Regions from separate parts of the Paenibacillus sp. FSL H8-0104 genome, predicted to be linked through region 1. Evidence: predicted binding sites of a transcription regulator. Region 1 holds the regulator's gene; the other holds the start of a gene.
What was found. Region 1 encodes Rex, which represses fermentation and respiration genes when NADH is low (regulators of the CRP and FNR family bind a similar motif). Its sites were predicted from a motif close to TTGTGAAATATTTCACAA; they were not measured.
Positions count from the first base shown of each region.

Region 2: a site for Rex is predicted at 1,627-1,644, ahead of NST38_RS15350 (cytochrome ubiquinol oxidase subunit I). Genes of this name have one in related genera too.

Region 1 covers NZ_JBBOTC010000001.1:4,285,426-4,288,855, forward strand. The annotation lists gene NST38_RS18965 (DUF5590 domain-containing protein) at 1-118, opposite strand, end outside; gene NST38_RS18970 (amidohydrolase) at 156-1,463, opposite strand; gene NST38_RS18975 (redox-sensing transcriptional repressor Rex) at 1,450-2,103, opposite strand; gene dinG (ATP-dependent DNA helicase DinG) at 2,323-3,430, opposite strand, start outside.
Region 2 covers NZ_JBBOTC010000001.1:3,437,382-3,440,811, forward strand. The annotation lists gene NST38_RS15345 (MFS transporter) at 1-1,327, shown strand, start outside; gene NST38_RS15350 (cytochrome ubiquinol oxidase subunit I) at 1,722-3,086, shown strand; gene NST38_RS15355 (cytochrome d ubiquinol oxidase subunit II) at 3,086-3,430, shown strand, end outside.

The sequences.
Region 1 (3,430 bases):
CGAGCGCTTCTTCCTTGCGTTGGTCCTGCGTGACATGAACGTAATAACGCTGAAGTCCAAACAGAATCAGAACCAGTGCAAGCAGCGAAATCCATATCCACTTCTTTTTTTTCTTCAAAAGCCGAACTTCCTTTCCCTATGATGCTGTCCTGCAATTAACGAGCAAGCAGACCATCAAATGCCAATTGAGACTCACGCAAAATGCGTTCTTCATCCAGCGTCAGACATTCGCCATGTTTCACTACTTGTTTTCCATCCACCCATACGTGTTCAACATCTTTGGCAGAAGCCGAGTAAATCGTATGTGAGATCAGGTCTGTATGTGGATAGAAATGTGCCTGTTCAATGTTAAGGGCGATAAAATCAGCCTTCATGCCAACCTGAAGTGCTCCGGTATTATTCAAGAAGATGGATTTGGCACCGTATGACGTTCCGAGTAATAACGCTTCGCCTGCTGGCACTGCCGTCGGGTCACCAGATACACCTTTGTGAATCAATGCAGCCAGTCTCATTTCCTCGAACATATCCAGGTTGTTGTTACTTGCTGGACCGTCTGTTCCGAGTGACACGGTAACTCCTGCTTTCAGCAACGCAGGTACCCGCGCAACACCGGAAGCGAGTTTCAGATTACTTCCCGGGTTATGGGATACAGCCACATCATGGCGGGCCAGAATCTCAATCTCTTCGTCATTCAGATGCACCGCATGTGCAACCAGGGATGGACGAGAGAAAAAGCCCAGTTTCTCCAGATGTGCCACAGGACGCAGTCCATAATCAGCCACGTTCTGCTCGACTTCACGAAGCGTTTCCGACATATGTGTATGAAGGGGAAGGTTTAGGTCGTTCGCGACCTGCACAAGCTTCTCTATGTAGTCAGGAGGGCATGTATATGGGGCGTGTGGCGAGATTACGGTTGTAATGCGACCATCTGCCTGTCCATTCCACTCACGTGCAAACGCTGCCGACTCCTCCAGCTTCCGCAATTGTTCTTCTTCCGAGCACAGCCCGATTACACCACGTGCCAGTGCCGCTCTAACGCCGGATTGCTCCACAACTTTGGCAACTTGATCCATGTGATCGTACATGTCCAGGAAAGCTGTAGTTCCGCCTTTCAACATTTCAAGCACTGATAGCGAAGTTCCCCAATATACATCTTCTGAAGTCATTTTCGCTTCCATCGGCCACATTTTTTCCTGCAACCATACTTGCAATGCAAGATCGTCTCCGTGCCCTCTGAGCAACGACATCGCTGCATGACCATGCGTATTGATCAGACCCGGCAGGAAGAACAGTCCTTTTCCATCCACTTTGGTACAATTTTTGTCTTCATCCGGCAATGTCTCACCAATATGCACAATCTTGTCATTCTCAACAACCATGTATCCTTGGACCACGTTCCATGTTGTGCCGCCTTCATTAACAGCAAATTTGCCATTGTGAATTACCCATCTATTTGTTGTCATCTTCCTCGTCGTCCTTTCCAGTATCCAAGTAATAGGCCAAACTAAGCAGATCTGTTGTAAAGTCAGCATGGTGAATGCGGATATGCGGCGGTGTTTTTAGAATGGTTGGTGCAAAATTAAGGATCGCTTCAATTCCTGATTCAATAAGCTGATCGGCTACATTTTGGGCTTCCGTATCCGGAACCGTGATAATTCCGATGCGAATGTTTTCCATTTTAACCGCTTCCGTCAATTCATCCATTGGTTTTACCGTCAAACTGTTGATTTGACTACCTATCTTCGGTCCATATGCATCAAATACAGCAACAATCTTCATGTTGTCTTTCAGATATGCGTTGTAGTTGGACAAGGCTTGACCGAGGTTACCCGCTCCTACCAGAGCTACATTAATTTGCTGATCGATTTTGAGAATGTGACGAATTTTCTCGATCAAATAGGATACATCATACCCGATCCCTTTACGACCAAAATCACCGAAGTAAGCCAGGTCTTTACGAATTTGGGCCGGATTCAGATCCAGCCTCTGTCCAAGCTCTTGAGAAGAAACAGTAGCCACCTCACGCTGATGCAACTCGTTCAAATAACGCAAGTAAACAGGCAGACGTCGTACCACCGCTTCCGAAATTTTATCCGATTTCATTCTTGCTCCCCCTTACCAAGGCCACGATAAAATAATAGATGAAAAGATGAGCATTCTGTATAAAACTCAAAGATAAACGTGACATTTTATACAGAATGCTCCTTGTAATTTAGGTTATAAGTTCTTACGTGCAACTACTTTAATCGGATACGGAAATATCTAATAAAGTTTAACGCCAAACGATAGTGTCATGCAATGATATAACGAACAAAACAACCATTATTTTTGTTCATTAGCAGGTTTTTCCAACCACTCGGTAATTCGTGGAACCATCTGCTCCGTGAGCATATGCTCCATTTTGGGTCCAGGTAATGAATATAAAAAGAATTTACCATAATACGCTTCAATCACCCGTGTATCATAAACAATGACAATTCCTCTGTCCTTTGCTGTACGTACCAATCGGCCAAATCCCTGTTTGAAACGAATGACCGCTTGTGGCACGGACAGTTTCATGAACGGATTTTTCTTCTGCTCCTGAAGCAACTCACTCTTGGCTTCCACCAACGGATGATTCGGTGGCTGGAACGGCAGTCGCACAATAGCGAGACAAGTTAACGCCTCTCCCGGGATATCTACACCCTCCCAGAAGCTGCTTGTGCCCAGAAGTACCGTTGCTTTGGCATCTTGGAACCTGCGAGTCAATTTGGAACGACTTCCACTGTCAACGCCTTGCCCAAGCAACGAGATGTCGTTGCCAGACAGTGCCTCCTTCAGCGGATCATAGACCTGTCGCAACATCTTGTATGAAGTAAACAGAACCATCATGCGTCCACGCGTAGCAATTGCCGTCTCTGCAAGTGATTGCACCAGCATATTAACAAAGTGCGCATCACCCACACTTCCCTTCACACTCGGGAAATCACGCGGAATCACCAGAAGTGCCTGATCGCGATAGTTGAAAGGTGATGGCAGCATCGACGTTAACAGCCGATTATTCTCAGAGGCTTCCTGTAAGCCAAGCTGCTCAATCATGAACTGGAATGACTTATCTACCGAGAGCGTAGCCGATGTAAGCACAACACTTTTCTTTTTGTCAAAAAATAAATCCTTAAGTTGGGCACTGACATCTACAGGTACGGCATACAGCTGAAGAGATTTACTGCGGAACTGACCGCTGGCTTCCATCCAGTACACCGTTTTGGCGTCATCCATACGCATGAAGAAACGTAGATTCTCCTTCAATGTGGTCAGATCTTTCAGCAATCCTGTAATGTCCGTGATCAGACTATCCGATTGATAATCATCCTGATCCTCTTTCACTTCAAGCAGCAATTTGTCCCCTTTGCGAACCAAATCGCCCAGAGTCACATAAATCTGGTTCTCC
Region 2 (3,430 bases), 850 kb from region 1:
TTCCTCCATGATTTCGGTGGCAATCTCCAGGCTACAACAAGTGTATCAACTTAATTTTACAGCCGTTTCGTGGATTATTTTATCATTTTACATTGCCAGTGCTGTCGCTCAACCCGTCATGGGCAAGTGTAGTGATTTGTTTGGCCGCAGGAAGATCTTCCTCATGGGTCTTGTTATTGTTTTTGTATCGTCCATGTTAGCTCCGTGGTCTCCCAGTTTTTCATGGCTCATCGTATTCCGGATTGTTCAATCATTTGGCACAAGTATGATGGTGGCCGTCGGAATGGCGATTGTCAGAATGAACGTGACTGAAAAACAAGCCTCCGCCTTGTCCACCTTGGCTATATTCCTTTCTGGAGCGGCTGCAATTGGACCTTTTATTGGTGGAGTATTGATTCATTGGTGGGACTGGCACAGCATATTCTTCGTTAATATTCCGTTTGTCTTGGTGAGTTTTTGGTTCGCCTGGAAAACAATCCCGAAGGACGAGCAATCTCCGTCTATCTCTGGTCACATGTCCATTCGGCCATGGCTTGCGTTAATTGACGCACCAGGTATCCTGATGTTTACGGTAGCTTTGGTGACTCTGCTCATCGGTTTACTATCAGTAAATTCCACAGGAGATATTTCAACATGGCATCTGCTGACAGGGGGGATCGGGTTAATCGCACTCGTCATGTTCATCCGACATGAATTAAAAGCAGCCACGCCTTTTATCCCTCTGCGAACGTTTGCCTCATATCCCGAGATGACTTGGGTGAATGTGCAATACATGCTGGTGAACATCCTGTTTTACGCACTTTTTTTTGGAGTTCCTACGTATTTGAAGCAGGTACGTCATCTCAACGAAGTTCATACAGGAATGAGCATGCTAGCTTTGGGGTTATGCTCAGTCATTATTGCTCCGATCGCAGGACGCTGGATTGACAGATCAGGATCACGGCCAGCTCTGATCGTATCCGCTTCTTTAATGACATTTGGCTCTATATTGATCGTTGTTATGAATGAAACTTCTCCAATCTTCATAATCATTGTTGCCTTAGCTTTATTTGGCATAAGTAACGGCCTAAACGCGGTCGGTATGCAAGCAGCACTGTTTAAAAGCACACCGAAAGAAATGATTGGAGTCGCATCGGGTATTTTTAATACATCACGCTACCTGGGGACCATTTTATCGTCGTTATTGATTGGAATTGTTATGGGGGATACATTCAATGTGACAGGATTTCAGATGCTTGGAATCATCCTTACGGTATTAGCTGCATCACTGATCATCATGAGCGTACGTCGCGAGGCAGGTGCGGTGAGTCCGGAGAAAGTAAAATAGAGAATCTTCCGTGCAATAACACGTTTACACCCAATGAATCAATAGCTCCATTGGGTGTATTTTTTGATTTTCACCAAGTTGTCAGAAAGAGTTGATCCTTTCTTGAACGTTTAGGGTAGAAGACGTGTCTTTGATTGAATTAGGTAAAAATAAAGATATAATAATTTTGATTAATAGGCTTGGTTAGTACATTAAGTGCATCAATATCAGATTTTAATAGGCATCCAATGATTGTTATTATCGGGGGCCTACAGGAGTAAACGCATTATAGGTGTGGCAAGATATCGTCATACCTAACTTTGTGAAATTTTTCGCAATTCTGCATTGAGCTTGGCCAAATCTGATATTGAATGTTTCTAAATTGAACAGAGTTTGAAAGGAGGCAACACAAAGAATGGCTATTGATACGGTTTTATGGAGCAGGCTGGTGACTGGTTTGACGCTCGGGTTCCACGTGATTTTTGCAACGCTTGGTGTCGGTGTACCTTTGATGATTGCTATTGCAGAGTTCATCGGCATTCGGAAGAAGGATCACCATTACATACTTATGGCAAAGAGGTGGTCCAGAGGGTTTGTCATTTCTGTGGCTGTTGGTGTTGTGACAGGTACAGCGATATCACTGCAGTTGGCCCTGGTATGGCCGAATTTTATGAAACTGGCGGGGAATGTCATTGCACTGCCACTATTTATGGAAGTATTTGCATTCTTTTTTGAAGCAATATTCCTGGGCATTTATCTGTACACGTGGGATCGGTTCAAAAATCCGTATATCCACTGGTTGCTGACTATTCCGATTGTCGCCGGGGCAGGCATGTCTGCTGTTTTTATTACAACAGTGAACGGCTTCATGAACCAGCCTGAAGGTTTTGTCATGGAAGCAGGTCAATTCATGGCAGTGAACCCCGTGCAAGCGATGCTGAATACAGCGACGTTCTCCAAAGTGTTCCATGTATTAAGCTCGGCTTATCTGACAGGAGCTGCTCTGTTAGCAGGAATAGCAGCCTTTGCGATGCTGAGAAAAGGAGTGTCAGCCTACCACAAAAAAGGCTTGAATCTCATGATGGCCGTTGTGCTGGTATTCAGTTTGTTAAATTCTTTAGCTGGAGATGTGTCTGCCAAGTTTTTGGCTGAGCATCAGCCGGAGAAGCTCGCAGCTGCCGAGTGGCATTTCGAGACGGAAAGCGGCGCGGATTTGATTTTTTTGGGATGGCTGAATGCAGAACATGAAATTATAGGCGCTCTTCATTTGCCGAAACTGCTCAGTTTCCTTGCCTTTGGAGACTTTAACGCCGAGGTAACCGGGCTGAACGAATTTCCACCAGATGAACACCCGCCCTTACTTGTGCATTATTTGTTTGATCTAATGGCTGGTATTGGATTCGCTCTGCTTGCTATATCAAGTCTGTACTTCCTGTTTGTATTCTGGAAGAAACGTAATCAGTTTAACAAGTGGATGCTACGTATGGTTGCACTGAGTGCACCGCTTGCTTTTCTGGCCGTTGAGATGGGTTGGTTCTATGCAGAGATCGGGCGGCAACCATGGATCATCCGAGGTTATATGCGGGTAGAAGAGGCCGCTACTTCTTCACCGAGTGTGAGAATTTTATTTTTCGTCTTCTTGCTTCTCTACATCCTGCTAGGCGTTATGTGTGTCGTCGTACTGAGACGGTTGTTCAATAACAATCCTGCTGAACTCGAGATGGAGAAATGGTTGAAGGAGCAGCATGATCAATCAGCCAAGAAAGGGGATCAGGCCTGATGAGTTATGAATTAATTGGTATTTCGGTACTCTGGCTGTTCTTGTACGGCTATCTTATTGTAGCTTCCATTGATTTTGGAGCAGGTTTCTTTGCCTTTTATGCACGCCTGACAAAGCAGGATCATCTGATTAATCGTCTGATCTCCCGTTATCTATCACCGGTCTGGGAGATCACCAATGTATTTTTTGTCTTTTTCTATATTGGCATCGTTGGATTTTTCCCGGACACGGCCTATTATTATGGCTCCGCGCTGCTTGTTCCAGGAAGTATTGCCGTCATTTTACTTGCCATTCGTGGGTCGTTCTATGCTTTCGAAAATTATGGTTCCAAAAAAAGTATCGTG